DNA from 2 places in the Dermacoccus sp. SAI-028 genome. Region 1 is predicted to be linked to the other one. Evidence: predicted binding sites of a transcription regulator. Region 1 holds the regulator's gene; the other holds the start of a gene.

What was found. Region 1 encodes LexA, which represses DNA repair genes until DNA is damaged. Its sites were predicted from a motif close to TCGAACANNTGTTCGA; they were not measured.
Region 2: the regulator LexA is predicted to act here: its motif matches at 2,440-2,455, upstream of EDC82_RS12840 (HNH endonuclease signature motif containing protein).

Annotation. Positions count from the first base shown of each region.
Region 1 covers NZ_SMFS01000001.1:1,177,127-1,192,803, reverse strand. The annotation lists gene EDC82_RS05500 (DUF445 domain-containing protein) at 1-751, opposite strand, end outside; gene EDC82_RS05495 (McrC family protein) at 919-2,229, opposite strand; gene EDC82_RS05490 (AAA family ATPase) at 2,226-5,066, opposite strand; gene serA (phosphoglycerate dehydrogenase) at 5,365-6,561, opposite strand; gene EDC82_RS05480 (vitamin B12-dependent ribonucleotide reductase) at 6,725-9,652, opposite strand; gene nrdR (transcriptional regulator NrdR) at 9,733-10,191, opposite strand; gene EDC82_RS05470 (LysM peptidoglycan-binding domain-containing protein) at 10,505-10,933, opposite strand; gene lexA (transcriptional repressor LexA) at 11,271-11,987, shown strand; gene EDC82_RS05460 (Sir2 family NAD-dependent protein deacetylase) at 12,078-12,911, opposite strand; gene EDC82_RS05455 (LysR family transcriptional regulator) at 12,982-13,914, shown strand; gene EDC82_RS05450 (ComEC/Rec2 family competence protein) at 13,905-15,677, opposite strand, start outside.
Region 2 covers NZ_SMFS01000001.1:2,814,507-2,830,183, forward strand. The annotation lists gene EDC82_RS12820 (methyltransferase domain-containing protein) at 1-241, shown strand, start outside; gene EDC82_RS12825 (alpha/beta fold hydrolase) at 504-1,139, shown strand; gene EDC82_RS12830 (DUF664 domain-containing protein) at 1,291-1,770, opposite strand; gene EDC82_RS15310 (VOC family protein) at 1,877-2,008, shown strand; gene EDC82_RS12835 (VOC family protein) at 2,002-2,265, shown strand; gene EDC82_RS12840 (HNH endonuclease signature motif containing protein) at 2,466-4,295, shown strand; gene EDC82_RS12845 (energy-coupling factor ABC transporter ATP-binding protein) at 4,444-5,373, opposite strand; gene cbiQ (cobalt ECF transporter T component CbiQ) at 5,499-6,263, opposite strand; gene EDC82_RS12855 (energy-coupling factor ABC transporter substrate-binding protein) at 6,266-6,670, opposite strand; gene EDC82_RS12860 (energy-coupling factor ABC transporter permease) at 6,663-7,382, opposite strand; cobalamin riboswitch at 7,430-7,498, opposite strand; gene EDC82_RS12865 (hypothetical protein) at 7,740-8,201, shown strand; gene EDC82_RS12870 (ABC transporter ATP-binding protein) at 8,523-9,218, opposite strand; gene EDC82_RS12875 (FtsX-like permease family protein) at 9,313-10,389, opposite strand; gene EDC82_RS12880 (sensor histidine kinase) at 10,542-11,921, shown strand; gene EDC82_RS12885 (response regulator transcription factor) at 11,918-12,550, shown strand; gene EDC82_RS12890 (NUDIX domain-containing protein) at 12,572-13,081, opposite strand; gene EDC82_RS12895 (AI-2E family transporter) at 13,078-14,217, opposite strand; gene EDC82_RS12900 (ScbR family autoregulator-binding transcription factor) at 14,230-14,865, opposite strand; gene EDC82_RS12905 (FAD-binding dehydrogenase) at 14,935-15,677, opposite strand, start outside.

The DNA of each region.
Region 1 (15,677 bases):
GTGTGTCGCGCACCTCCGCGAGCCACTTGACGATCTCGAGGTGGATGCGGTCGACGACGGCGTCGTCGAGCCACTGCGGCGACCACCACGGCGCCTTCGCCCCGACGATGCGCGTCACCGCATCCTTGTTCTCGCTCACCCAGACGTGCATCTCGGTGATGCAGACGTCGACGAACCCGTGGTGCGTGCCGTCCGCGACGACCCCTTCGAGCAGGTGCCCGGCGAGTTCGCCGATGGGCTCGCGCTGCAGACGCGGGATGAGGACGGCGTCGAGGAAGTGGCGCACCTCGTCCTCGTCGAGGCTCTCGAGCGCCTTGTTGAGCTGCGGGGTGATCTGGGCGACGAGCCGCTCGGCCTGACCGGGGCGCTCGACCCAGGCCGCGACGCGTCGCGGGACGTCGACGCCGCGGATGCGCTCACGCACGAGATCGGGGGTGAGGAAGTTGGAGGCGACGAACTCCTCGAGGCTCTTGCCCAGCTGATCCTTGCGCGTCGGGATGATGGCCGTGTGCGGCACCTTGAGACCGAGGGGGTGACGGAACAGCGCGGTCACCGCGAACCAGTCGGCGACGGCACCGACCATCGCAGCCTCGGCCGCCGCGTTGACGTACCCCCACGCCCCGCCATGGCCGTGCGTGAGGATGTAGATGACGGCCGCGAGGACGAGCAGCCCCGTCGCCACGAGGCGCATGCGACGCAGCGCAGCACGGCGCTCGAGATCGGCGGGGGCCAGGTTCATCGTCGTGGACACGCCGCCACGATAGTCGGGCTCTCGCTCGCGCACCGCCTCGACGGCACCGGGTTTCGCTCAGGGCGCACTGCGGACGCCGGTGCGTGGCGGCCGCGGGGTGACGTGCGCGGCGTCTCGGGTGACAGGAGACGCAGGGGGCGTGCGCAGCCGCAGGAGCTCGGCGCCCGTCACCCGCACAGACGCCGCACGTGCGCCGCGAGATCGTCGAGGCCATCGCTCAGCTCACGCCACGACGCGTCGAGGTCGACGTGCCACGAGTGGACGCTCGCCCGCGTCGCCGGCATCCGGATGCGGCTCGCCGGGCGGCGCCGCGCGTGGGCATAGACGACGAGTGCTGCGTCGAGGTCGAGCGAGGCGGCCTGCACCATGACCGGGAAGAACGCGGCCGCGTCGTTCGCGACGGCGGCGGCCGGGTCGCGAGGAGTCCGCGCGGTGTCGCGACCTCCGCCCGTCATGAGGTGCAGCGGGTCACCCGTGCGGCGGGGCACGTCGTCGTCGCCGAGGTGGTAGCGGGTGCCGATGACGAGGCGGGGGCCGCTCGCGTCACGCACGAGGATGTCGGCGGTAGCGCGCAGCGACGCGGCGTCGTCGAGCGCGAGCTCCTCGGCCTGCTCGACGCGATGCGCGGGCCACAACCGGGCCCGCAGCTCGGTGGCGACGAAGCGCAGGAAGACGAGGTCGACGTCGACGAGGAACGCGTTCGCACCGCGCTCGCCCTCGTCGTGACGGATCGAGAAACCGTCGATCGCGAGACGCGCCAGACCCATCGCGTGCTCGTAGTGCGCATTGAGCCGCGTCAACGGGATCTCGAGCGCCAGCTCCCGCGGATCGGCGTCGGCGACCCCGTCGAACCGCGCGAGCAGCTCGACGGCGAGACGCCGCGTCTGCGGGCTGAGGCCGGGGGCGCCGAGCACGCGGACGACGGCCGCGCGCAGCAGGTGGTTCTCGACGACGTCTGACGTGAACTCCTCGAACCGGCACACCGGGGCGCCGACCGTCCACGGTCTGCGGGCGAGCTGGTCGACGAGCAAGCGGCCCCGCAGCGTCGAACTCTCCTCCTCGCGCGTGCGATACCCGTGCAGCAGCCCGCGGCGGGTCGCCGCCTCGACAGCGCGCAGGACGACAAGCGCCGATCCGTCGAGCAGTTCGCCGTCACCCGCGAAATCGCTCGTCTCACTCCCCCACGCGATCGACGCGTCCTGCCCGCCGAGCATGGCGAAGATCGATGCCATCGGCACGCGCGGCACGATCCGCACCTCGAAACCGGGAACGCTGACCGTGCCGACCCACGACGTCGTCTCGACGACGACGGCCTCCGGATCGGCAGTGGCGAGCAACCTCACCCGATCCGAGCCGACCGAGAACAGGGCGCGACGCGCACTGCTCGGCACGCGGACCGGCTCCGAACGCGAGTGCTCCGCCAGGGTGAGGCGAACGCGCTCGTCCGGCGCGAGGGCGCCGACCGCGAGCGCCGTCATGACCCCTCGGGCGCCGCGTCGTTCGTGGCGCGCGCCGCGTCGTCGTCAGCATGCGCAGCCTGGGCGTGCCGTTCGAGCACGGCCTCCCAGGTGAACGTCGCGAGCACGTCCTCGCGCCCGTAGAGCTGATCCTCGATGAACGGGTAGACGCCGTACTTCCAGATGCGGGCGAGCGCGGCGTCGTCGAGGTCGCGCACCATGAAGTGGCTGTGGCCGATCTGCAGGTGCGGGCCGCGCAGGATCTGACGCAGCTCCTCGTTGACCCGATCGACGACGCCCGCCACCCACACGGGGCCGTTCTCGCGCTCCAGCCAGCGCGCCAGCAGCCCCTCCATCGGGCCTTCGTGCGGCATGAACGGCAGGAAGTGGAAGCGGCGTCGCAGCGCAGCGTCGACGAGGGCGATCGATCGGTCGGCCGTGTTCATCGTGCCGATGAAGTACAGGTTCGAGGGCAGCTGGAAGCCCTCGTCGGGCCGGTAGCTCGTCATGACCGACTGCGAGCGATACTCGAGCAGGAACAGCAGCTCACCGAAGACGCGCGGCAGGTTCGCGCGGTTGATCTCGTCGATGACCATGATGTGCGGCGTCGTCGGGTCGGCCTCGGCGGCCTCGGCCATGAGCGCCAACGGCCCCTTGCGCAGTTCGTAGACCATTGCGCCAGCGGCGTCGAGACGCGGGCGGAAGCCCTCGAAGAAGTCCTCGTACGACGTGGACGGGTGGAACTGCACGACGGCGCGCTTCGTCGGGTCGGGCTGCAGGGCCGCCGCGAATCGCTGCGCCATGAACGTCTTGCCCGTCCCGGGCGGACCGTAGAAGATGAGCTGCTTCTTGTCCTGCAGCAACTCGTCGATCTCGCGCAGGAACTCCTCGTCCACGAGCAGATCCGCCGCCGCCTCGGCGACCAGATCTCGTTCGGGGTCGACGCTCGTCTCGCCCTTGCGCAGCAGCCACAGCGCGAACTGCACCTGCCCCCACGGGTCGTTCGGCAGCAACGGTTCGAGCTTGCCGCGCAACCGGTCCGCGGCGATGACCTGCAGCCGACCACGCGACAACTCGCGCCGACGCGGCAGGACGACACCGAGCGCCTGCGCGAGAGCGACCTTGCCGTCACGCCCCGTCATCGCGTACACGGGCAGGTAGCGGTGCGGGTGCGCGATCGCCAGGAGCTTCATCGCGACGGCCTCGTCGAGCGCGACCTCATCGGCGCCCTCGGGGTCGATGACCGCGTCGATGCGGTCGGCGTCATCGCCCTCACCCCACAGCAGGTGCGTGACGGAGCGCGCGAGGTTCTCGAGGCCACGCGCATCGAGCGCGGCGAGGCGCGCGTCGAGGACACTGTGCGTGCCCGTCGACCCGTAGGCGCCACCGGCGATGATGCGCTTGAACGTCGCGAGGTCGAACGCGGCGAGCGCCTCCGCTTCGAGCGAGGCCGCGAAGGTGCGGCGCTGCTCGACGTGCCACTGATCGCGCTCCGCCGGGTACGGACGGTCGGCCAGGAAGGCGCGCAGCGCGATGGCGAGCTCCTCGTCGATGCCCTCGACGGGCGCATCGGAGCCGCGCATCGTGTCGACCAGCGGCAGCACGCGGCGCACGGTGTCCTCGACGTCCGCGGCGAAGCTGCGCCGCCCCACCCCGTCGGGGTGCGGGAACCAGCGGCCGACGAACACCTCGCCACCCTCGTACGACGCCCCCGTCGGCGTCAGGCGGTCCGGCGCGCCGGCCGGGCCGAGATGGATGAACTCCAGACCGGCAGGCAGGTTCTGCTCGAGCCGCGAGCCGAGCTCCTCGTGACGTTCGGCGCCCGCCGCGGAATCCCAGCCCGACATCAGCCCGACGGCGATGCCGGAGCTCGTCATCCACACGCGCAGGGCGGGCGCTCCCCCGCTGCTCGAGGGCAGCAGCCACGTCGAGTGCGAATCGCTGCGGTAGGCCGCGCGCGAGGACGCCTCCGTCCGGGTCTGCAGGCTCGTCTCGGCGAGCTTGACGCCGGTGGCGCGCTCGAGCTGCTCGTGCAGGCTGCGCGCGACCAGCGCGGCATGACCGCGCAACTGCAGCGCCAGGGACGCGGCGCGTGCCTCCGACTCGCCGTCCGGATAGCCGACGCCCTGCTCGAAAGTACGGTGCAGTTGCGTCGACTCGGTCGCCAGCGCAGGCAGCGCCGCGCCGAAGCCGACGAACGACGGCTTCTCGCCCAGCGCCGTGACGACGCGCTGCGCCCGGTAGGCGCCGGCGGGGCTGAACGCACGGCACAGCGTCACGAAGTCGACGTAGCGCTCGGCGTGCGTGAGGTGGCGCCCCATCCACCCCAGGGTCGCGAACGCGTCCGCCCCACCCGGCCACAGCACCGGCCAGTCCCCCTGGCCGGAGGTGGCCCACACGAGCGACAGGAACGTCGGCACGCGCGCGAGATCAGGCCCGCCGGATCCGATGACGTCCTCGAGACGCGCGATCGACGTGCCCGCCTCGTCGAGCGAGGTCGGGGTGACGAGCACCTTCGCCAGCACGTCCTCGAGCTCGCCGAGGCGGTCCTCGCAGTGCGCTACGACGCGCGGCAGCCAGTGCCGCGCGAGCGCGCCGGCCCCGACATATGGGCCCGGCCGCGCGCCCCACTGCGCGAGGGCCTCGGCGAAGCGTTTGATGTCGGGGCGGCGGATCATCGCCTCGACGTCAGCCCTCAGTTCGATGTCGCGGGCGTGCGCGAGCGCGTCGAGCTGCTGCCACGACGCGACGAACGCGGGGTCGGCCTCGACGTGCTCGGCCATGAGGTCGTACGTGCTCCGCCACCGACCCAGATCGGTCTCGCGCTGGCCATCCGCAGCCTCGTCGGACCACGTCATGGGGGCTTGCATCACACCGTCACTCCCGGCACGGCGAACCCTCAGCGAGGGCCGCCGTCACCTGCGTCGAAGGGGGCATTCGGCGACGCGGAGCCTGCGGCTGCGTCGTCGGTTCTGCCGGTCAGTCTAGCCTGCGACTCACCCTTCGGACGGTGTGCGTCCGGTGGCTCGAGAGGACGTCCGAAGGCGCCGGCGCCCACGCGATGGCGCGGGTACGCGCTTCGCGTGGGCGGTTCGTGGGCCGCTGACGCTGCACTCGTACACCGTCGCGGGACGGGTCGCGGCAGGTCGGTGCGGCTCAGCGCACGACGCGCAGCCTGATCGTCTCCGGCATCGCGCGCAGCTGGTCGAGGACGGCGTCGGGCAGCTGGGAGACGACGTCGGTGACGACGTAGCCGGTGTCCGCGGCGGTGTCGAGCATCTGACCCTCGATGTTGACGCCGTGCTCGGCGAGGATGCCGTTCATGCGCGCCAGCGCACCCGGCACGTTCTTGTGGAAATGCACGATGCGGTGCTGACCCGGGCGCTCGGGCAGGTTGAGCGACGGGAGGTTGACGTTGAGCGTCGTCGAACCACGCTGGACGTAGTCGCGCAGCTTCGCGGCGACGAACCGTCCGATGTCCTCCTGCGCCTCCTCCGTCGAGCCGCCGATGTGCGGCGTCAGCACGACGTTGGGGATGCCCTGCAACGGTGAGTCGAACGGATCGCCCTTCTTCTTGGGCTCGGTCGGGAACACGTCGACCGCCGCACCGGCGATGTGACCGGATTCGAGATGCGTCTTGAGCGCGTCGTAGTCGACGACGAAGCCGCGCGAGAGGTTGAGGAACAACGAGCGCGGGCGCATCGCGGCGAACTGCTCGGCGCCGAAGAAACCGGCGTTGCCGGAGCGCCCGTCGACGTGCAGCGTGATGACCTCGGCGATCGACAGCAGCTCCTCGAGCGACGAGCAGCGTGTCGCGTTGCCGAGGGCGAGCTTGTCGTCGGTGTCGTAGAAGTAGACCTGCAGGCCGAGCATCTCCCCGACGACGGACAGCTGCGAGCCGATGTTGCCGTACCCGACGATGCCGAGCTTGCGGCCGCGGATCTCGTGGCTGCCCTTCGCGTCCTTGTGCCACACCCCGTCGTGCAGCGCGCGGTCCTTCTCGCTGAGGCGGCGCGCCATCATGATGATCTCGGCGATGGCAAGTTCGACGACCGAGCGCGTGTTGGAGAACGGTGCGTTGAACACGACGATGCCCCGCCCCGCGGCGTGCGCGAGGTCGATCTGGTTCGTGCCGATGCAGAAGGCCCCGATCGCCTGCAGGTCGGGCGCATTGTCGAGCACGCGCGCGCTCACCTCGGTCTTGGAGCGGATGCCGAGCAGGTCGACGCCCTGCAGCGCCTCGATCAGCTCGTCCTCGTCCATCGCGCCGATGCGCATGTCGACCTCGAAGCCGGCCTCGCGCAGCAGCGCCTCCCCCAGGGGGTGCACGTTCTCGAGCAGCAGTGCCTTCACGGCCGGTTCCTTTCGCTGGCGGTGACGACGACCTGACGCGTCGCTCACATCATGAGACTTCATCGAGGCGATCGCAGGACGATCCATCTCAGCGGGCAAGACGGCAGGCGCCGTCGATGACTCTCGTCACCGGCGACGCCTGCCTTCATGCCTCAGCGAAGCATCAGCTGCAGCCGGAGGTGCTTCCGCAGCCCTCGCACACGTAGCAGCTACCGGCCGGACGCATCTTCGTCCCGCACGTCATGCACATCGGCGCATCCGCGGCGTGACCCTGGAACTTTTCGAGCAGCTCGGTGGAGCTGTGGATCTCGTTGCTCACCTCACGGGCCGAGGCTGCACCCGAGCCCGAGATGACCTCGTCGGCACGCTCCTCCTCCGACGTCGTCGGAGCTGCCGGCGCAGTGGTACCCGCGCGCTCCTGACGGGCCGGGGCGGCCGTCTGCGAGTTCGACTCCGCGTCGAAGCTCTCGTCGTCGCCCTCGCTCGGAGCGTAGGAACCCGTCTCGAGCTGACGCGCACGCTCGGCCGCGGTGTGGATGCCCATGAACGAGCGCGTGTCGAAGTCGAGGTAGTCGAGCGCCAGGCGGCGGAAGACGTAGTCCATGATCGACTGCGCCATGCGCACGTCGGCGTCGTCCGTCATACCGGCCGGCTCGAAGCGCAGGTTCGTGAACTTCTCGACGAACGTCTCGAGTGGCACGCCGTACTGCAGGCCGATGGAGACCGCGATCGAGAACGCGTCCATGACACCGGCGAGCGTCGAACCCTGCTTGCCGAACTTGAGGAACAGCTCGCCGAGGTCACCGTTCTCGTACGTGCCGGCGGTGAGGTAGCCCTCCGCGCCGCCAACGGCGAACGACGTCGTCTGCGACGAGCGACGCTTCGGCAGACGCTTGCGGACCGGACGGTACTCGATGACCTTCTCCGCAGCCGGGGTCTCGGTGCTGGTCGCGGCGGGCTCGGACTTCTTCTCCGCCTTGCCGTCGGACAGCGGCTGGCCGACCTTGCAGTTGTCGCGGTAGACCGCGATGGCCTTGAGGCCGAGCTTCCAGCCCTCGAGGTGCACCTCGGCGATGTCGTCGACGCTCGCGGTCTCGGGCAGGTTGACCGTCTTCGAGATGGCGCCCGACAGGAACGGCTGGCAGGCGGCCATCATGCGCACGTGGCCCATCGGCGAGATGGCGCGCGCACCCATGGCGCAGTCGAAGATCTCGTAGTGCTCGGGCTTGAGACCGGGCGCGTCGATGACGTGGCCCTTCTCGGCGATGTGCTCGACGATCGCCTCGATCTGCTCGTCCTGGTAGCCCAGCTTCCTCAGCGCACGCGGGATCGTCTGGTTGACGATCTGCATCGAACCGCCACCGACGAGCTTCTTGAACTTGACGAGCGAGAAGTCAGGCTCGATACCCGTCGTGTCGCAGTCCATCATGAAGCCGATCGTGCCGGTCGGGGCGAGGACGGAGGCCTGCGCGTTACGGAAGCCGTTCTTCTCGCCGAGCGTGACGACGTCGGCCCAGGCCTTCGTGGCGAGGGAGTGGATGTCGCTCGCCATCGCACCCATGTCCTTGTGCGACGACAGCTCGTCGTTGGCCGCGCGGTGCTTGCGCATGACGCGGTTGTGCGCCTGGCTGTTCTGGGCGTAGCCGGCGTAGGGGCCGACGACGGCCGCCATCTCCGCGGAGCGCTTGTAGGCGGCACCCGTGAGCAGCGAGGTGATCGAGGCCGCCAGGGCGCGGCCACCGTCGGAGTCGTAACCGTGGCCCGTCGCCATGAGCAGTGCACCGAGGTTGGCGTACCCGATGCCGAGCTGGCGGTAGTCGACGGTCGTCTTGCCGATCGACTCGGTCGGGAAGTCGGCGAAGCAGATCGAGATGTCCATCGCCGTGATGACGAGTTCGACGACCTTGGCGAATGTCGCCGCGTCGAACGTGTCGTCTTCCTTGAGGAACTTCAGCAGGTTGAGCGAGGCGAGGTTGCAGCTCGAGTTGTCGAGCGACATGTACTCCGAGCACGGGTTCGACGCCGTGATACGGCCCGTCTCGGGGTTGGTGTGCCACGCGTTGATCGTGTCGTCGTACTGCACGCCCGGGTCGGCGCACTCCCACGCGGCCTTGTTGATCTTGTCGAACAGCTCACGCGCATCGACGGTCTCGATGACCTCACCGGTGTCGCGGGCGCGCAGACCGAAGCTGCCGCCGTCGACGACCGCCTGCATGAACTCGTCGTTCACACGAACCGAGTTGTTGGCGTTCTGGTACTGCACGGAGACGATGTCGCGGCCACCGAGGTCCATGTCGAACCCGGCGTCACGCAGCGCGCGGATCTTGTCCTCCTCGCGCGCCTTCGTCTCGATGAACTCCTCGATGTCGGGGTGGTCGACGTCGAGGACGACCATCTTGGCCGCGCGACGCGTCGCGCCACCGGACTTGATCGTGCCGGCCGAGGCGTCGGCGCCGCGCATGAAGGAGACCGGGCCGGATGCGGTGCCGCCCGAGGAGAGCAGCTCCTTGGAGGAGCGGATGCGGGAGAGGTTGAGACCGGCGCCCGAGCCACCCTTGAAGATGAAGCCCTCCTCCTTGTACCAGTTGAGGATCGAATCCATCGAGTCCTCGACCGACAGGATGAAGCACGCGCTGACCTGCTGCGGGCTCGCGGTACCGACGTTGAACCAGACGGGCGAGTTGAACGAGAACACCTGGTGCAGCAGGGCGTGGGTGAGCTCGTGCTCGAAGATCTCCGCGTCCTCGTCGGTAGCGAAGTAGCCGTTGTCGCGCCCGGCCTTGGAATAGGTCAGCACGACGCGGTCGATGAGCTGCTTGAGGCAGCTTTCACGCGCGTCCGTGCCGACGGCGCCACGGAAGTACTTGGTCGTGACGATGGTGGAGGCGTTGAGCGACCAGAAGTCGGGGAACTCGACACCCGACTGCTCGAAGATCGTCTCGCCCGTCTTCCAGTTCTGCTGGAGGACGTCCCGCTTCTCCCAGGTGACCTCGTCGTACGGGTGCACGCCGGGCGTGGTGAAAATGCGTTCGATCGTGACGCCGCCGGTGCGGCGTCCCGTCTTGGCGCGGGCCTTCGTCGTCTCGGTCATGACCGTGAGCCTCCTGGCAGGTGGGGTGAGCTGGTACGTGAGGGTGATCTGGGGGGCGCGCCCTCGGCAGGCGCGCGGGGTCAGGACGCCGAGGCGGCGTACTGACGCAACTCGCTGACCGCCGTCTCGAAGTCCTCGAGCGATTCGAAGGCCTGGTAGACGGAGGCGAAGCGCAGATAGGCGACGTGGTCGAGTTCGCGCAGGGGCCCGAGGATCTCGATGCCCACGTCATGGGCGTCGATCTCGGCGGAGCCCTTCGAGCGGATGGACTCCTCCACCTGCTGGGCGAGAACGGCCAACTGGTCGTCGGTGACCGGGCGGCCCTGGCACGCCTTGCGAACCCCGGACATCACCTTGTCGCGCGAGAACGGCTCGCTGACCCCGGAACGCTTGACGACCGTGAGACTTGCGGTCTCCATCGTCGAGAACCGCTTGCCGCAGTTCGGGCACTGACGGCGCCGCTTGATGCAGGTGCCGTCCTCGCTCGAGCGCGAATCGACGACGCGGGAGTCGGTGTTGCGGCAGAACGGACAGTGCACGTCAAACCTTCCGACGGGGCTGGGAACACTCGGGACGACGGCGCTCCACCCCGGGATTCCGGCCTCAGAGCGCAGATGCACATCAGCGGAGGAGAATCAACATCTAGGGGGAAGCGGGGGCCAAAGCCCCACATGTAGAGATATTAGGCCCCTGAGACCCGACGCGCAACAGCACCGAGGCCGCGTCTACTCGCCCTGCGCAACCTCGCGACGACCCCCGCCACTCGTGCGCCGCGGAATCCTGCGCCAGCCGGGGGGGAGGCGACTCACGCCCCCTCGAACCCTCGAACCCGACGATGGCGATCGTCACACTTCACGGTGCGGGGATGATCACCTTCTGGCCGGCCTGCACCTGCGACGAGCCGAGGTTGCTCTCGTGCTCGATCGCGACGACCGCCTGGTCGTTGCGCACGCCCGGCATCTCACGCGCCGCGATCTGCGAAAGCGTCTCCCCCGCGCGAACGGTGACCTCGTGCCGCTGCGTACCGTCGACACCGCTCGCCATCGCCCGGCCCGCGAGGATGGCCCCCGCCACGACGACGAGAGCCACGCACACGGCCGTGAAGCGACGACGGGCGAAACGAACGCTCTGAGAGTTCGTGACGACCTGCACCGCGCCACCCGTGGGCACGAGGTGGAGGTGCGAGCGGGATGCCGCAGCGTCGACCCGCGCCACGCGGCGCACGTCGACACCCGAACCCAGCACGGGCTCACGTCGAACTGCAGTACTCGAAGCAACCATCGAAACCACTCCTTCTCTCGGGATACCCCCGAGGCGCCGCCACACCGTCACCGGTGCGGCTTCCTCACGCGACCCGGTCAGCCCGGAGGGACCGATCGAACACGCGTGCGATAGAACAATTGTACGACACCCGAACGTGCTTTCGAACGGCGCGCACGGATTTCTTCGTACACATTTTTGAAAAGTGTGTGCGACACCGCGTACTGTGGGTGATGTCAGATACACAAGCACCGCGCACCGACAACCCCGTCATGGCGGGCATTTCCGCCCCGCCGGAGGGTGCACGTGTCGCCAACGCGACCACCGACGTGCGACGAGGACCAGGAGGGGTCACACCATGGGTGACGTTCATTCGATGCAGGAGCGCACGCCGGGCAAGCTGACGCCACGCCAGCACAAGGTGCTCACCGTGATCCGACGTTCCGTCGACGAGCGCGGCTACCCCCCGAGCCTGCGTGAGATCGGCGAGGCCGTCGGTCTGACGAGCCCGAGTTCGGTGGCCCATCAGCTCGCCGCACTCGAGCGCAAGGGATACCTGCGCCGCGACCCGAACCGCCCGCGCGCCATGGAGGTCGTCTCCCCCGACTCGGGTGCGGCGACCCGCGGCTACCGCGGCAACGCCGTGTCTGCGCTATCCGAGTCGCAGCACGACGAGACGGGCTCGGGCGACGAGCGACCCACGCCGTCATACGTGCCGGTCGTCGGCCGCATCGCGGCCGGTGGCCCGATCCTCGCCGAGCAGGCCGTCGAGGACGTCTTCCCGCTACCGCGTCAGATCGTCGGTGACGGCGAGCTGTTCCTGCTGCGCGTCGTCGGCGACTCGATGATCGATGCGGCCATCTGCGAGGGCGACTGGGTCGTCGTGCGACGCCAGGCCGACGCCGCCAACGGGGAGATCGTCGCGGCACTGCTCGACTCGGAGGCCACGGTCAAGACGCTGCGCCGCAGCGAGGGCAAGACGTGGCTCATGCCCGCGAACGAGGCCTACTCCCCGATCGACGGCGACCACGCGAGCATCATGGGCAAGGTCACGGCCGTCCTGCGCAGCATCTGAGGCGCTGGCCGCGCCGCGCGGATCGGTCCAGCGTGTGGTTGCAACTCGACTCTCAGCCCCTTCTGCGCCCCGACGTTCGACGCCGAGACGTCAGGACGTCGCGAGGTCGAGCCCCAGCGCGTCGCACACGGCGGTGAGGGTCGGGCCGAGGGGTTCGCGCACGACGAGGTCGACCCGCTCCTCGCCACGCATCGCGCCGAGCCCGACGAGGGCGACCGGCTTCTGCTGCTTGAGGGCGGCGAGCACGAACCGGTAACCCGACATCACCTTGAGCGAACTGCCGAGCACGAGCACGCCCCGGCAGCGTTCCACTGCCCGCATCTGCGCCTCCACGACCTCAGGAGCGACGGACTCACCGAACATGACGACGTCCGGCTTCACCGTCGTGGCCGTGCAGCGCAGGCACGCCGGCACGATGACACCGCGCTCCAGCTCGACCGCGACGTCCGCGTCGCCGTCGGCGAGCAGGCGCGCCTGCGTCGGCAGCTGGGGGTTGAGTTCGCGCAGGCGTACCTGGAAGCCACGGCGCCCTTCCCGCGTCCCGCACGCGACGCAGACGACGTGCTCGAGCGACCCATGCAGCTCGGTGACGTCGCGGGCACCGGCACGCGCATGAAGGCCGTCGACGTTCTGCGTCACGAGGTGATCGACGAGGCCGCCACCCTGCAGTCGCGCCAGCGCGACGTGCCCGACGTTCGGTTCCGCCGCGTCGAAGATCTCCCAGCCGACGGCACTGCGCGCCCAGTACCGTTGACGCGCCTCGTGGGTGGCGAGGAACTGTTGGTATGTCATGGGAACCGTGCGGCGCGTGCCGTCGGGGCGCCGGTAGTCGGGGATGCCGGATTCGGTCGAGATGCCGGCGCCGGTGAGGACGAAGAGCCCTCCCGCGCGCACGAAATCGGTCAGTTCCGCGACGCCGCTCATCATCCTGCCCCTCCCATAGGTCTGCGTTCGATTGTCTCAACAATGGATAAGAGCACGTTATTCTTGGTGCATGATCGATGCAGCCGGGCTCCGCGTCATGAAGGCGATCAGCGACGAGGGCAGCTTCACCGCCGCCGCTGCCGCTCTCGGCTATTCTCAGCCGGCCGTGTCGCAGATGGTGCGCCGTCTCGAGGAGAAGACCGGGACGGCTCTAGTGGAGCGCCTCGGCCGCTCGGTGCGGCTGACGGAGGCCGGGCAGGTGCTGGCGCGCACGGCGACGCCCGTCCTCAGTGCCCTCGAGGCCGCCGAGAGTGAGGTCGCCGCCATCGCTGGGTTGCGCGCCGGGCGGGTGCGCCTCATGGCGTTCCCGTCGGCATCGTCAACGCTCGTCCCGCGCGCCCTCGCACTCGTCAAGGAGCGGTTCCCAGACGTCAAGGTCAGCTTCGCCGAGGCCGAACCCCCGGAATCCCTGGCGAGCCTGCGTGCCGGCGATTGCGACGTCGCCGTGGCGTTCACGTACGACGACGCGGACCCGCTCCCCGCAGGCGAGGACCTGGACCCGTTCCTCACCCGCGGGCTCCTGCACGACGACGTGCGTCTCGCCGTCCCGCGCGATCACCCCCTCGCCGCAGCCGAGAGCGTCCGCATGGAGGAGCTCAGCGACGCCTCGTGGATCGCGGGGTGCCCCCGATGCCGTGGCCACCTCGTCAGCCTCGCCCAGGGCGCCGGTTACGCGCCCGACGTCGCGTTCGAGACGGAGGACTATGTCACCGTTCTCGGCCTCGTCGCGGAGGGCCTCGGCGTCGCGCTCATTCCCGAGCTGATCCTGCGCTCCACGTCGCATCCGGACGTCGTGACGTTGCCGCTGCTGCCGTCGAGCCGGCGCTGCGTGTTCGCCGTGACGACACCCGACCTGCAGCGGGTCCCCGCCGTCACCGCCACCCTCGAAGCCCTCGCCGACGCGGCAGCACGGGTGCCGAGCGCGCAGCACGCTCATCGCTGAGCCTGCAGGCTGATCGAGCCACCCGTCGCGAGGGCGTCCACGTCACCCTGCGTGTCGGTACGCCACACCCGCGCGTCGTGCCGGGCCAGCAGTTCGAGCGTCTTCTTCGTCGGGTGACCGTAGTCGTTGCCGGCGCCCACCCCGATCACGGCCTGACGCGCGGCCGCCGCCTCGTAGAGGCGCTCGTTCTGGTTGGAGCTACCGTGGTGCGCCACCTTGACGAGGTCGAACGCGCGTCGCCGGGCGCTCTGACGCACCTGTTCGATCACCGCGGCCTGCGCCTCACGTTCGCAATCGCCCAGCATGAGCGCGTGATACGCGGGCGCCGATACGTCGAGCACGAGTGAGGCGTTGTTCTGCACCGACCCCTCCGTCATGACGCGGCGCGGCCACAGCACCTCGATCGTCACCTCGCCGATGACGAGGCGTTGTCCCGGTGCGAGCGCCCCGAGCGAAGCCCGAGGCTGTTCGAGCGCTGCTTGCACCGAACCCAACGCGCCCTGCTCGCCGCGCGATCGTGACGACGCCGCTGTACCGCGGCCTTTGAGTCCCTCGCTCTCCTGAGCGCCCTCCATGACCCACGTTCCGAGGACCGCCACCGGAGCGTCGGAAGCACGCAAGACCTCAGCCAGTCCGCCCACGTGGTCGGCGTGGAAGTGGGTGAGGATGACGGCGTCGAGCGTCGTGATGCCGTGGCGCTCGAGGCATTGCGCGGGATGGCCGTCGGCAGGCCCCACGTCGATCATGACGGCGCGCGTCGCCCCGGTGCGCACGAGCGCGGCATCCCCCTGACCCACCGCGCACTGCGCATAGACCCACGCGGGCGGTGCGGCCGACTCCCCCGGCAACGGCGCGAGCACAGCCGCCAGGAGCGCCCCCGCGACCCCGAGCGCGACGAGACCGAAGCGACCGGTGAAGACGATGGCCCGCCACGCGCACAGGAGCACGGCCACGACGACAATGGCGAGCACGACTCCGGCCAGCCCCGGGAGCCAGGGCACCGAGCCGCCGGGGACGGCGTCAGCGAGGCGGGCCACTGCGCAGATCACCCAGGTGGGCAGCCCCGGCAACCACACGAGCCACCCTGCGAGCGTCGGAGCGATGACGGCGACGGTCGACACGATCATGCCACCGAGCGTCGCCGGCGCGACGAATGGCTCGGCCGCGACGTTCGCGGGGATCGAGACCCACGACACCGACGAATTGAGGGCGACGAGCACCGGCAGGCACAGCGCCTGCGCGGCGAGCGGGACGCAGGTGATCTCGACCATCCCGTCGACGAACCGGCCGCGCCGCGAACCGAGCTTCGTGAGCAGGGCCTGCGACCAGCGTCGCGCGAACAGAACGAGCCCGAGCGTCGCCAGCGCCGACAAGGCGAAGCCGACGCTGACGGCAAGCCACGGATCCCACACCAACAATCCGACGATGGCTGCCGCGAGCGCCGGGCAGGCGGCGCGTTCGCGTCCCCACGACGTGCCGAGCACTCCCACGGCACCCATCGCGGCCGCGCGCACCACGCTCGGTTCGGGTCGGCACAGGACGACGTACGCGGCGAGCGCGACGAGAGCCAGGGCCACCCGCACCCGACGTGACGTGCGCGACCACCCCAACAACCACATCGTCGCGACGAGGACGACCGTCACGTTCGAACCGCTCACGGCGTTGAGGTGCGACATGCCGGTGGCGTTCATCGCGTCCGTCAGGTCGTCCGGTAGATGGGCCGTGTCGCCCACGACGAGCGCGGGCAACAGGCCGGCGGGGTC
Region 2 (15,677 bases), 1.6 Mb from region 1:
CCAGGACTACTTCGCACTCACCCAGTACTCCGAGGACTATGCGTTCGGCCAGACCACTACCGTGCTGACCTACTGGCACCGGCCCTTGCAGGATGTCCTCAATGCGTTCATCGACGCGGGCTTCACCTTTATCAGCCTGACTGAACCCAAGGTGCACCCCGACACCCCCAGCGAACTGCTGCCCCCAGGCGACAAACGGCAATTCCTCAGCTTCCTCTTCCTCACGCTCGCCCTACCCTGAGAACCCCGCGCGCCAGCAACTAACCAGCTTTGAACACCCTCATCACGACGTCACCGCGGAGGCGAAACCGCCTAGAGAATTCTTCGACCACGCGCGACCCACATCGCCACAGCACGGACGAAACCGACGGCCGGACGAGCATTGTGCCTCGTCCGGCCGTCGTCGTGAACATCACCGTGGCTCGGCTCTGAGGACCCGACGGCGTGAAGGTGGCGCTGATGACCCCCCGCAGGGCAGATAGCCTGCAGGAATGCTTCCCCTCGTGGCTCTCCACGGCCTTGCCAGCACCTCAGACGAGTGGGATGAATTCGCGCGGTCGCTCCCGCCTGCCTGGGAATTCATCGCCTTTGATCAGCTGGCTCACGGATCCGCTGCGGAAATGACCGGGGATCTGTCGCGCGAGGCACACGTCGCGCATGTCGTGTCGCAGATCCGTCGTCACGCGGCCACCCCCTGCGTGCTCGTCGGTCAGTCGATGGGCGCCCACACGGCCATGCTCGTCGCGGCGCATCACCCTCAGCTCGTGTCCGCACTCGTTCTCATCGAGGGCGGCGTCGGGGGTGAGGGACCCGAAGCGACGACAGATGTCATCGCATGGGTTCGCACGCTCGTCGACGACCAGGGAGAACCTCGTTTCGATGCGGTGGCCCTGGCGCGCGCCATCCAAGCAGTCCACGCGCAGCAGTTCTGGGAGGACTGGGAGCAGGTTTCGTGTCCGACGCTCATCGTGCGCGCACAGCACAGTTTCATCGCAAACGAAGAGCACGAACGCATGGCTGGCCGGCCAGGAACGCGGGTCGCGCTCGTCGCCGAGAGCGGACACGACATCCACCTCGCTAGGCCCGAGCCCTTGGCGCGGATCGTCATCGACTTCCTGCGCGAAGCCATCGCCGCATGACGGGATGATCCCCGGGGCGGCCGAACCGGGCTGACGTCCCATATCGGCGCGCACCCGGTCACGGTCGGGTGAGTCCGCCGGTCTGCCGGGCTGTGTGGCACATGGATCCGTCAATCCGACTTCATGGGCACGCAGCGTCTCGATCCGCGCCTCAGCCGCGCGCGAGCAGGACGTCGCGGGTGATCTCGAGGTGGCCAAGGTGCTGCGCGAGCTCCTCGACGACGTGCAGGAGCACGGCGCGGCAGTCGGTGACCTGATACGAGCGCGCCGGGGCGTCGACTCGGTCGGCCGGCGGGGCCACCGGGAGCGCGTCGAGGTCGGTGGCGGCGACGTCGTCTATGAAGGCCTGACGTTCGCGTGCGGCGCGTTCGACGAGCGTCGAGACGGGGCCGGTGGCGGTGAACTCAGCGTCGCGGTCGCGCGGAACGGTGCCCCCCAGGTTGACGGTGCTCGACCACCGACGCATCGCCCCGAGGCAGTGCGTCAGCAGCGCGTAGGGGCTGTTCGAGCCGGCGACGGGCAGCGTCGCGTTGGCCGTCGCGTCATCCATGTCGCGCACGATGGTGACGATCGCGTCGAACTTCGCCAGCACGTAGGCGAGGATGACGTCCTTCTCCGAAATCTGCGTCATGCCGCCAGTATGACGGCCCGTGGGCCTGCAGTTCGTGCCGGCGATTCGCCCCTGACGGCGAGGGAGACGCCGTCTACCGTGGCCGCATGAGCGATGCCCCCAGCTGATGCAGACCGTCCTCGACGCGCGTGATCCGCGGCGCCTCGCGGAGTTCTATCGGCAGTTCCTCGGGCTGACGTATCGCGCCGGGACGAGCTACCGAGTGACGGCCCGGATGATGCCGACTGGCTCGTGCTGACGCACGCGGGCGGCCGCCGAGCGCTCGCGTTTCAACGCGACGAGGACCTCGAACCCACGACGTGGCCCGAGGGGCGCGTGCCGATGCAGATGCACCTCGACCTGACGGTGCCGGCCGTGGCCTCGCTCGAACGGCAGCGGGAGCGCGCCGTGTCGCTCGGCGCGACGCAGGTGCTCGACCGCTCCGATGACGACGATGAAGCCCTCTACGTCTTCACCGAACCCGCCGGGCATCCGTTCTGCGTGTTCGTGGCGTGACGGTTGGCTCAACCGAGGCTGCGCACCTCAAGTACCACGTGGTCCTGCTCGGCGCGTGCTGGCGGGGGAAGTAGGCGCGGCGTAGCCCCGTGAAGTAGCACGAGCCGGGCCGGACGTGCGGATCCCGAGGCCTCGCGCCATGACGGCATCTCTTCGCCTCGCAACTCGCCATGTTCGAACATATGTACTAAACTGGAGTCATGGACGAGGTCGCGCGCACCCTGCTTCGGCAGGCACGCAACCTCCCGGTTCTCGATCGGTTCGAGCTCTGGGAGGCGCTGAGTCACGCCCTCTTCGACGAGGCACTCAACGCCGAGGGCGCCTTCGTCGAACGTCCCGTCATGACGCTCGACGAGCGGGCCGCAGCGCTCGAGGAGGCCGCTGTCTCGCTCGAGCGCGCTGCTGCCACCGCGTCGCGGGTGTCACGCTCCGCGGACGCGACGATGCACGCTCTCGCCGCACGCCACCACACCGTCCATCGCGAGCGTGACGACATCGAGTGGGAGTCGATGGACGATCGCGACTACCCCCTGACGCCCGGCGAGTTCGCCGCGGCAGCGCTCGGCCCTGCCCTGGGCGTGTCCAGTTCTCACGCCGAAGCGATGGCCGCTGATGCCGAGCGCATCCGCCACTGCCTGCGTCCCCTCTTCGAGCAGGCCGGCGCCGGGCGTGCGCGCATGAGTTCGGTGGTCAAGATCAGTGATGTGCTGGCGCATCTCGACGACGCGCAGATCGCGGTGGCGTTGCCGCACCTGATCCACGCGAAGGCTGCCACCGCGGGCTCCACGGCGGCGAGCAACCGCACGACGCGAGTCCTCGACGCCCTGGGGTTGACCGAAGACGAGGACGAGATCGACATAAGGGCACAGCTCGGTGTCTGGTTCGCGCCACACCCCGAGCACCCGACCCTGACGGAGCTGCGCGCGGTCCTGCCCGCGCGCGACGCGGCGGATCTCAAGGCCGCCATCCACTCCCACGCACAGGAGCTTCGCGACTCGGCCCCGCACGTACTCGACGTCGCGCTGCGCGAACCGATCAATGCGCTGCGCGTGGACGCTCTCGTCCTGCTGGCGCTGGCCAACGTGCACGTCACACCGGTTCTGCACCTCCAGGTGCCTGTTGTGCGCTCTCGTCCCTCGGTGGCCGGTGGCGCGGAGGCGGTGGAGCGGGTTACTCACACCTCCGGGCCAACGCTCGACGGGAGCGCGAGCCGCGTCAGCGTCCTCGACGCGGATGGCGTCTGGAGCGGCCGTTCCGGGCCTGGGTGGCCGGATGCCGCACGCGCATCGGAGCGAGTGTGGAACCGCCATTCCGGCTCAGGTGGCCCCGACTCCACTCGCGAAGCGAGCGGCGTGTGGACCCGCCGTCCGGGCTCAGGCGGCCCGAATGCCGCTCGCTTATCGGAGGGTTTCGGTGGCGTGGGGCCGCCCAGCGGTGCCGATGGCGTCCCCCTGCGAGGCGGGGTGGGCGAACACAGCTCGACGAACGGCTTCGGTGATGCCCGCGTGCCGGGCGTCGGGACGATCGTGGCCGCTGTCGTCGAGGAGCTGGCCCGCGTGGTGGGCGCGGTGTTCACGACGGAGCTCATGGACGCCGAGCGCTGGACGACGATCGCCACGAGCACGCAGAAGTATCGTCTGTCGACGGCAATCCGCACGTTCGTGGAGCGTCGCGATGTGCACTGCCGGTTCCCCTGGTGTTCGCGCCGCGCGGAGGGGTGCGATGCCGACCACGTCGTCCCCTTCGCCGACGGCGGGGAGACGAGTGCCGCGAATCTGCAGATGTTGTGTCGTCATCATCACCGGGCGAAGACGTTCGGTGGTTGGGCCGTGCAGATGAACGCTGACGGGGTGTGCACCTGGCAATCGCCTTCGGGGCCGATGATGCTGACCCACCCGAACGATGCCGTCCCCCGCGATCCTGACGACCAGAGCTTCACCGTCGATCTCGACCGCGCGGCTTGGCCACTCGCTGCGGGACCTGCGGCTCTCGAAGCCACGCGTCCAGCCGAGAGCGCGCCGGCCGGCTAGTTTCAGCCCGGGCGCACCGCGAGCATCGCCCCACGCCGCTAGCCCGGCCGGTGCGTGTCCCTACCCGAGATGACGACGGTCGTCGTGGCCGCGGGCCCAGCCGTGCGTCACCCAGCCACCCTGGCTCGAACGCTGTACCTCTGGGCTGTCACTCCATCCGCGTGGGTCGCTTGGGCGACTGAGAGCCGCCGCTGATCACAGCGTCGTAGACCTCGTCGACCGCACGCGGTATCCCACCTCCAACGGGACGTCGGCCAGCGCCATTACCTTCGCCGCCGGCGTCGCCGGGCCCCGCGTCGCCGCCGACGACCTCGTTGACGCCCCCGTCGCGCGACGTCTGCGCTCCGGCACACCTCACGCCTGCGCGCGCCAACATCTGCGCCTGCCAGGGAGCGCGCAGCGCCGCGGCATGCAGGGCGGGCTCGTCGCTGAGCACACGATGCGCGGCGTCCTGACGCAGGTGCCCGTCGTGCAGCAGCGCGAGGTCGTCGGCCCACTCCCACGCGAACGCGAGGTCATGCGTCGACAGGGCGATCGTCGTACCGCGTTCCTCGAGCGACGTGAGGCTCGCGAGCAGCGCCTCGACGCCGGCCGGGTCGAGACCGGCCGTCGGCTCGTCGAGCAGCAAGTACGCGGGGCGCATCGCGACGGCACCCGCGATGGCCACGCGTTTCTGCTGCCCGAACGACAGTTGATGAACCGGCCGATCCGCGAGGTCGCTGATCCCGAGGACGTCGAGCGTCTCCTCGACGCGTCGCCGCACCTCGTCGGGCGGCAGCCCGAGGTTGGTCGGGCCGAACGAGACGTCCGCGAAGACGTCCGCCGAGAACAACTGATCCGCCGGATCCTGAAGCACGAGCTGCACGAGCTGTCGATGACGCTCCAGCCCGCGCCGCGAACGCTGCAACGCCACCCCGTCGACGACGACGTCCCCTGACGTCGCCGCAACCGACCCGGCCACGGCGCGCAACAGCGTCGTCTTGCCTGCGCCGTTCGCGCCGACGAACGCGAGCCGCCGCCCCGGCTGCACGTTGAGGTCGACGCCGTCGAGTACGGCGTCCCGACCGCGATACCCCACGCGCAGATCCCTGACACCCAACCCACGGGTACCAGTTGCCTCCCGGCCGCCGGGCTCAGCCACACGTGACTCACTATCTCGAGCGACGCCGTTCGGCCCAGCTTGCCTGTTCTGCAGCCACCTGTTCATCGCGACATCACCGCCCACGTCATGAGGGCGCTGACGACGAGCACGACACCACACAGCGACCGCCACGACGCCTGCCGCGCGGGCGTCGTGACGATGAGGTCGCCCGTGTATCCACGTCCGGCGAGCCCCGCTTCGAGGCGCTGGGCGCGCGTCCAGGCCCGGACGAGCACCCCCGCGAGCAGCGTCCCAGTGCTCGCGAGCGCCGCGCGGCGCGTCGCGTAGCCGAGGCGCGCCGTCTGACTCTCCCGGATCGTGCCGACCGAGTCGAGCAGCGTGAAGATCATCCGATACACGACGCCCGCGATCTCGACGAGAAACGCCGGCACCCCGACGCGCCGCAGCCCGCCGAGGACGTCCGTCATCGGCGTCGTCAGCGCGAGCACGAGGACGGCAGCCGCCCCCGCCGCTGCACGCGACCCCGTCAGAACGGCTCGATCGAGCGACGATCGCCCGATCGAGAACGGCCCCGCCTGCCACAGCGCGTCATCGGGCGCGGGGCCGATCGACACGAGCACGCCCACGAGGCCGATGACGACGAACACCGCCGGCAGCGCCCACACACGCAGCACGAGCCCTGGCGCGACGCGCGCACCCACCGTGACGGCGACGAACGCGACGACGACGACGGCCAGGTCGACGCGTACGTCCCGCGCCACCATCGCCACGGCGAGAAGACCGAGCGCCAGCGCAGCCTTCTCGCTGACGGCGTGCGTGCGCCACGCGCTGCTCCACGCCGCCTCGTCGATCGCGAGATGAGCCACGCTCAGGCGATCCGCGAACCGTCGGGCGCGTTCGTGACGAGACCCGTCGCAGCGTCATCACCCGGGGCAGGACGACGTGACGCAACGCCGCTACCCGCACTCGCGACACCCGACGCCGCGTCGCGGTTCTTGCGACGCTCGCGGAACGTGCCGAGGACGAAGCCGAGGAAGCCCGCACCGAGCGCGGCCTGCATCGCGAACAGCCCCGATTCGACCTCGCCACCGGGCTGCGTCCAGAACGGCTCGAACCACGGCTTGTAGTCGGGGTCGGACTTCTCGATGGTCTCGGTGGCCGCAGCGTCCGTGCCACTGAAGTCGCCACTGCGCGTGCCCATGACGAGCGCCAGGACGAAGATCGCCGCCGCGAGCACGACGAGGAGGACGTTCGTCAGTCGACGGTCACGCACGGCTCGCCTCCTTCGCCTCGACGTCGGCCGAGACCGCGACACCCGCATCGAACCCACGATCGCGTCCGAATCCCAGACCGGCGAGCTCCGGGCCGGCCCAGGAGCGCAGCGCGTTCATGAGCAGCACACCGACGAGGCCCTCGACGATGGCGAGCGGAATCTGCGTCACCGCGAACAGCCCGAGAAACCGCGACCATGCGCCGACGAAACCCGTCGCGCGGTCGGGGAAGGCGAGGGCGAGCTGCGTCGCCGTCGTCACGTACGTCATGAGGTCGGAGACGGCGACGGCGCAGAACACGGCGATCGACAGCGGCGCGCGACGCATCAGCCGATAGACGCCGTACCCGGCCCACGGCCCGACGACTGCCATCGACATGACGTTCGCGCCGAGCGTCGTCAGCCCGCCGTGCGCGAGCAACAGCGCCTGGAACAGCAGCACGATCGTGCCCAGCGCCGCCATGACAGGCGGGCGGAAGATGATGGCGCCCTCGCCGGTGCCCGTCGGATGCGACGAACTCCCGGTGACGGACGGCAACTTGATGGCCGACAGCACGAACGAATACGCCCCGACTCCGCCGAGCAGCAGCTTCGACTCCGGATGCTTCTCGATCGTGCGCTTGATCTCGCGCGCTCCGTGGATGACGAAGGGTGCCGCTACCGCACTCCAGGCGGCAGCGTGAACAGGGGGCAAGAACCCCTCAGCGATATGCATGAGTGCACCTTCCCGGGATGACGCGTCCCGCTCGATGGCGTCACCCCGAGTTCCTGACTCACGGAAATCCCGTTCACAGTGGCGCGACCGTGCCGGATTCTCACCGGCTTCCTCGTCCTGGGTGACGCGCGCTGCCCACCCTAGCGAACCGCCCGCCCGCCGTGGGCGCCCGGGACGCAGTAGCTCCCGCAACGGTGATCACACCTTCGTCGTGTCCGGCCCGCCACCTCTGACGGCCCCTCGCGCCACCGCCCCACGGCCAGGCTTCCCCCCGGTGCTCCCCCACGCCCGCGCTGCGGCACCGCACCACGTCGACATTGCGACGTCAACACCACGCCAGATCGCCCGCGAGCGCTCATGGCCGACGCACAGGATCTCGACATCACCCACCCACACGCGAGCGCGAACGTGGGGGACGTGGAGAACACGACGGTGACACGAGTCCTGACGGTGGCAGGCGGCGTCCTCGCAGCCTGGATCCCGGTGCTCTACCTGCGCCTGGACGCGCAGCGCGTCGACCCTGCGAGCATCGCGGCGTGGTTGGGGCTCGACGTGAGCGAACTCCTCGCCCTCACCGCACTCGTTCTGGCCACCAGTCGACGCGCCGCGGCCACCCGGCTCATCGGGCTCGTCGGCGCGACGCTGTTCGTCCTCGACGCCGTCACGGACATCGCGAGCGCGACCACGACAAGTTCGCTCGCCACCGCCGTCGCCATGGCGCTCGCCGCCGAGATCCCCGTCGCTCTCGGATGCCTACGCCTCGCCCTGATGCATGACGCGCCGGCCACGACGACGCAGCTGGCTCACGTCAACTCCTGACCAACGCCGGCGCGAGAACAGGCGCCAGCTCGAACTCCCGTCCCCAACCGCGATTCGCGTCCCCATCTGCGAATCCCGTCCCCAACGACTCGCCGACCTCACACCTACCGTCGAGACGCCGAAACCACGAGGCGACGCCACCGTGAGACGCCGCAGCCACGAGACGACGCCACCGTGAGACGCCGCAACCACGAGACGACGAACGCCGGCCGGATGCTTGTCGCATCCGGCCGGCGTCATGTTCGCCTACGCCCGATTCCTCGCGTCGTCTCCGTCGAGGCGATCAGGCGCCGAGGCCAGCACTACGACGAGGCGCCGACATCAACCCTGCGTCGGGGCCGCCTCGAGCGTGCGCAGGCGACCGTCGACCATCTCGTGCAGCGAGTCGACGGCGTCGAGGGTGTGCAGGTCGTGCGTCACCATGATGGTCGCGGCCTGGTGTTCGTGCGTCACCTTGCCGAGCAGTTCGACGACGGCGGTGCCGCGCTCGGTGTCGAGCGACGCGGTCGGTTCGTCGACGAGCAGCAGCTTCGGCTCGTTCATCAGCGCGCGGGCGATGCCGACACGCTGACGCTGACCGCCGGAGAGCGCTGCGGGGCGGCGGTCGAAGACCTTCTCCAACCCGACGGCGGCGAGCAGTTCCTCGGCCCGCGATGCGGTGTCCTTGCCGTGACGCCCGGCGATGCGCGCAACGATCTCGAGCTGCTCCACGGACGTCAGCGACGCGATGAGATTGCTCTGCTGGAAGACGAACCCGATCGACGACAGGCGCACCGCTGCGGCGTCCTTGTGCGAGAGCCCCGAGACGACCTTGCCGTCGATCGTCACGATGCCGGAGTCGGGCGTCTGCAGCAGGCCGGCGACGGCGAGCAGCGACGACTTGCCGGAACCCGACGGGCCCGTCACCGCGGCGAACTCGCCCGCGGCGACGTGCAACGACACGTCGTTGACGGCCGTGATGCGCCCCGAGGCGCCGTCGGGGAAGGTCAGCGTCGCGTTCTTGACGTCGAGGCTCATCGGGCTGCTCCTGGCGCGGTGGTGGGGACGAGGGTGGCGTCGAGGCTCATCGCGCGGCCTTCGACACGAGGTACGGGTGCATGACGACGAAGGCTCATCGCGCGGCCCCCAGTGCGGTGTTGGGGTCGACGGTCACGATGCGGCGCACGCTGACGAGCGCGCCGAGCAGACCGAGGACGAACAGCAGCGCCAGCGGGACGAGCGTGGTGGTGAGGCTGAGGACGAACGGCACCGTGCCCTGCGCGAAGTAGCCGAGGACGGTCGCGACGATCGTGCCGAGGCCGCCACCGATGAGCAGCAGGATGGCGGCCTGACCCATGGCGTCACGCACGAGGTAGCCGGTGTGCGCGCCCATCGCCTTGAGGACGGCGAGGTCGGGCGTGCGCTGGATCGTCCAGACGGTGAAGAACGCGCCGACGACCAGGGCGGAGACGAGCATGAGCATGACGCGCATGAGCGTCAGCGAGCCGTTCTCGGCCTGGTAGGCGCTGATCGTGCTGAGCGACGTCTTCGGGTCCTGCACGTCGAGGCCGGTCGCCGAGGTGAGCGCGTCCTTCGAGAACCCGCTGCCCGTCTTGACGAGCGCGACGGTGCCCGAGCCCTGGCCGAGCAGGCCGGCGGCCTTCGCGTCGTTCTCCGTCATCCACACGACGGGCTGGTGCTGGTACGACGCGTCGTCGCTCAGCTTCTCGACGCGAACGCTCTTGTTGTTGAACGAGATCGACTCGCCCGCCTTGAGCGCGGCGTCCTTCGTGATCGTCTTGCCGACGACGACGGAGCCGTTCTTCACCCCCTTCGGCGCGGCGAACGAACCGTCCGGCACGGCGAAGACGGCGACCGCCGACGGCACACCGGAGACACTCGCGCGGCCCTGCGTGATCGTCAGCGGCGAGGCGTCGGTGACGCCCTTGACCGATTTGATCTTGTCGATGTCCTTCGCCTCGACGTGGGAGCTGTCATACCCGACCTTCTGCCCCTTCGCGGGGGCCGAGAAGCCGATCTGGTCGACACCGTGCGAGGGCAACGTGTCGATGGCCGACACGCTCTCCTTCGCGAGGCCGGCCGCGAGGCCGGTCAGCATGACGACGAGCAGCGTGATCAGGGCGATGACGCCGCCGATGAGGGCGAAACGCCCCTTGGCGTACGCAAGGTCTCGAGTTGCGAGGAACATCAACCTCTTCTTTCGGCACAGGTTCTCCAGGTTTTCTCCATTCCAGTGCGGTTCACCCCCTGCGCGCATCACCCAGGCAGTGGGAGAACGCATCAACCGTTCGGTTGACGTCCGTGCGCGTTCGACGCACCCACGCGGCAAAATGGACGGTGATGAGTACCACCGACTCCGAACGCACCATCCGCACCATGCAGGCCGCGATGCACGTCCTGTTCGTCGTGCTGCTCGTCGTCGGGGTGATCCGGGCGCTCGCCGGAGACGCCTCGCCGTTCGCCGTCATCGCCGCGACGGTCGTGTTCACCGGCGTCTACCTGAGCGGCCTCGTCGTCGAACGCCGCGCGCGCCGCGCCCAGTCGCTGCGCGCCGCCCAGGATTCGCACACCGGCCAGGTGTGGATCATCGCGCTGACGCTCGCGTGGTGCCTGACGCTCGCCATCGCGCCTGACTTCGCGTGGGTGGCGTTCGCGCTGTACTTCCTCGTCCTGCACGTCGCGATCCGGCCCATCGCTGCCGCCCTCGTGCCCCTCGTCCTCGTCGCGAGCGCCGCCGCCCTCGTCTCGCGCCCCGACGGACGCAACGTCGGCACCGTCATCGGCCCGATCATGGGGATGATCGTCGCGCTCGGCATCTCGTGGGTGTACGCCCAGCTGCGCGCGGAGAACACGCGCCGCCGCGAACTCGTCACCCAGCTCGTCGCCGCGCAGGACGACGTGCTCGCGACGCAGGAGACGCTCGCCCTCGCCCAGCACCGCGCCGGCGTCCTCGCCGAGCGCGAGCGCCTCGCGCACGACATCCACGACACCCTCGCGCAGGGCTTCTCCAGCATCGTGCTGCTGTCGCGCGCGGGCCTCGCCCGTAACCAGCACGCCCGCACCCAGCACGCGAGCGCCCAGGCCACCCACGACAGCGCCGCGCATGCCGGCGACGAGATGGCGCGCCTGCTCGAGCAGATCGAGTCGACGGCCGCGCAGGGCCTCGCCGACTCGCGCGAGGTCGTCCATGCCCTGACGCCGAGCAACCTCGTCGACGCGCCGTTGTCCGGCGCGCTCGAGCGCCTCACCGCGCGCCTGACGGAGCACACCGGCATCCGCGCCGACACGACCTGCGACGGCGAACCGCGCCCACTGCCGGCCCCAGTCGATGTCGCGCTGCTGCGCATCGCGCAGAGCGCCCTCGCCAACGTGCGGACCCACAGCAAAGCGCAGCGCGTCGGCGTGACGCTCAGCTACCGACCCGACGAGGTCGGCCTCGAAGTCATCGACGACGGCGTGGGTTTCACCGACGCCGACGTCGAATGCGCGCCCCTGGGCGGCAGCGGATTCGGCCTGCGCGCCATGCGGGAACGCCTCGACGCACTCGGCGGCCACCTCGAGATCGAATCCCAGCCCGGCGAGGGCGCCGCCCTCATCGCGACCACCCCCACCAGCGGCCCCTACAAGGCGGTGAGGCAGGAGAACACCGAGCCCGCCCCTGCCCTGACGGCCGGAGTCGAACCGCACGTGACACCCTCGACGGAAAGCAGCCTCCGATGACGAGCGTCATCCTCACCGACGACCATCCCGTCGTGCGCGCGGGCCTACGAGCGCTGCTCGACGCGTCGGGCATCGACGTCCTCGACGAGGCCGGCAGCGGCGAGGAGGCCCTGCGCGTGCTCGACCGCCTCGCCGAGCAGGGGGTGCGCCCCGACGTGGTCCTCATGGATCTGCAGATGGGGCCCCGCCTCGACGGCGTCGCGGCGACGCACGCCATCCGCGCCCGCGACGACGCGCCCCGCGTCCTCATCCTCACGACCTACGACACGGACGCCGACATCGTGCGCGGCGTCGAGGCCGGCGCGTCCGGCTACCTGCTCAAGGACGCACCGCCCGCCGACCTCGTCGAGGCCGTGCACCGCGCCTCACGCGGCGAGACGGTGCTCGCGCCCGCCGTCGCGGCGCGCCTCGTCAACCGGTTGTCCTCGCCCGCACCGACACTGACGGCCCGCGAACTCGACGTGCTCGACGCCGTCGCCGGCGGCGCGACGAACAAGGAGATCGCGAAGCACCTCTTCGTCTCCGAGGCGACCGTCAAGACGCACCTCGTGCACATCAACGAAAAACTGGGCGCCACCTCGCGCACCGAAGCGGTGGCACTCGCACGACGCGCCGGGCTGCTGCGCTGAGAAGCGCGGAGGGCGGAACCCTCAGTCGCCGCGCCCGACGACACGCCCCACGCTCGATGGCTGCCGCGCGAGGCGCACGGCGCGCTGGATGCGGCGCGTCGACTTGTCGGGGTGCGGTAGTTCGTCGAGCGCGAACCATCCGGATTCGAGGGCTTCGCTCGCCACCTCGACCTCGGGGCGCTCGTCGCACACGACGCGGAAGATGACGTCGACGTGCCGGATCTCCGGGTCGAAATCAGTGGCCATGACGCTACCCGGCTCGATGTCGAGGCCCGTCTCCTCACGCACCTCGCGCACGACGGCGTCCTGCGGTTGCTCGCCGGCGTCGATGAGGCCGCCCGGCAGCGACCATCCGCTGCGGTGCGCCTGACGCAGCGCGAGCACGCGCCCGTCGTGCTCGATGATGGCGACGGCGCCGGCGCTGAACGTCGGCTGCATGGCGTGCACGATGCGGTGGCTGAGCCCGGCGGGCAGCATCCGGTAGACGCGCAGCGCGGCCATCCGCAGCGCTCCGGGACGCTCGGCGTTCACATGGCCTCCTTGGCGCGGCGTTCGAGCTGACGTTCGTCGACGGCGTCGAGATCCTCGTCGCCGTGTTCCTCGAGATGGTAGCTGCGCATCACCTTGACCATGTTGTTGACGACGGCGATGAGCGGCACGGCCGTGAACGCGCCGAACGCCCCGCCGAGCAGCGTGCCGGCGCTCACGCCGATCAGGATGACGACGGGGTGCAGGTCGACGAACCGTCCGAGGATGAGGGGGTTGACGAGGTTGCCGAGCAGCTGCACGAGCACCGTGAGGATCGCGACGAGCACGAGCGCGGTGACGAGCCCGTTGCCGACGAACGCGATGGCGAACATGAGCGCCGCGGCGAGCAGCACCCCGACGAGCGGGATGAGCGAGCCGAGGAAGATGACGACGGTCAGCGGGACGGCGAGGGGCACGTCCGCGAACCAGAGCACGGGCAGCATCGCCGCCGCGTTGAGCAGGGCGAGCAGCACGAGCGAGCGCATGTAGACGACGAGGGTGCGCCACGCCGCCGCGCCCGCGAGGTCGACGTGGTTGTGCGCGCCACGCGGCAGCAGCCGCACGATCCAACGCCAGATGGAGCCGTCGTCGGCGAGCAGGAACAACGCGCAGAACAGCGTGAGCAGCAGCGCCGACAGCCCGCCCGTGACGATGCCGACGTGCGCCGCCGCCCAGCCGACGATGTCGGCCGTGTGGTTGCTCAGCGTCGTTCCGAGGTCGGTCGTGTAGCGGCTCGCGGAGGTTTCGTCGATCTTCAGCGGCCCGTCGACGAGCCAGTGCCGCGCGCCCTGCTCGGCCAGCGTCAGCTGTCGGGCGAACTCGCCGCTGGAGTCGTCGATCTGCGCCACGACGAACGCGATCAGCCCCGCAGCCGAACCGACACCGACGAAGAACGCGATGACCGCGGATGTCGTGCGCCCCACGCCGCGCCGCACCAGCCACGACACGATCGGAGCGAGGAGCGCCGCGAACATCACCCCGGTGACGAAGGAGACGGTGACGACGCCGAGACGCGTGACGCCCCAGAAGAACGCGAGCACCCCGACGGCGATGGCGAGCAAACACACCGACCACCACGCGGCCACCCGCACGCCATACGGCACGGCCTCACGCGCCGACGCCACCTTCTGCTGTTCCATGGCCCAAGAGTGTCACGCGGTGGGGCGGGCGCGACGCAGCGTCACACCGGCGAGCGCTTCGGGCCTCACGAGGGTCGCCCCGGCGTGCGTCCAGAACTGTTCGATCTCGGCGTGCAGGCGCGACGACGGATCGCTCGCGCGTGCTGACAGGTGCAGCCCGAGGACGGTCGCACTGAGCATGCGCGCCACGACGCCCGTGTCGACCCCGGCATTGAGGCACCCCGCAGCGGCAACCTCGTCGAGCATGTCGCGGGTCGTCTCCTGCCACACCCCGAACGACGCCGGATGCCCCGCGCCATAGGTCTCGCGCTCGATCGCGAGCCGAGCCGTCGCCTGGAAGATCGGGTCGTCGGCGAGCCCGTCACAGGTGAGGTAGCCGTAGTCGACGAGGCGTTGCACCGGCGAGCCCGCCAGGGCGGCGACGGCGTCGCGCAGCCACGTCGTGTGCGCGGCGAGGACGGCGTCGGCGACCTCTTCCTTCGTGTCGAAGTGGAAGTACAGCGCGCGCTTCGTCACGCCCGAGCGCGTCATGATGTCGGCGATGGTCGCGCCGGCGAAACCGTGCTCGGCGAACGCCTCGGCGGCGCCCGTCAGGATGCGAGAGCGCGTCTCGTGCGCACGCGCCTGGGTGATTTTCCGCTGCGCCACCGAGCCACCCCCTCATGGTCGTCTCGTATTTCGGCCTGCGGATTCAATCACGAATTGCTATGTCGTCCGTCATGCCACTCGGGAGGCGGCCACCCCGGCCGCTCGCCCGGAGAACAGGCATCCTCCGAGGAACGTGCCCTCGAGCGCGTTGAAGCCGTGGACGCCTCCCCCACCGAAGCCGGCGGCCTCACCGGCGGCGAACAGCCCCGGCACGACGCGGCCGCGAGCGTCGAGCACGCGCGAGTCGAGGTCGGTCTGGATGCCGCCGAGACTCTTGCGCGTCAGCACGTGCAGCTTGATGCCGACGAGCGGGCCCTGCCTCTCGTCGAGCACGCGGTGCGGCGCCGACACGCGCGCCAGCCGGTCGCCGAGGTAGCGGCGCGCGTTGTGGATCGCCATGACCTGCACGTCCTTGCCGTACGCGTTGTCGACCTGCGCGTCACGCTCCTCGATCTGCCGACGCACGTGTGCCGCATCGAGCAGCGGCTCGTCCGTCAACTCGTTCATCTTCGCGACGAGCTCTTCGAGCGTCTCGGCGACGACGAAGTCCTCGCCGTGCTCGACGAAGTCGGCGACCGCTCGCGGCGCACCCTTCGCCAGCCGCGCCCGCACGACCTCGCGGCGGCTCCCGGACGTCAGGTCGAGGTTCTGCTCCGAGCCGGAGAGGGCGAACTCCTTCTCCAGCATCGGTTGGGTGACGATGAACCACGAGTGGTCGTACGCGCGGATCGCCGGGTCGCTGCGCAGGTGACGCAGCGTGCCGCGCGTGTCGAAACCGGGCAGGATGCGGATGGCGTGCTGCGGCCACACCG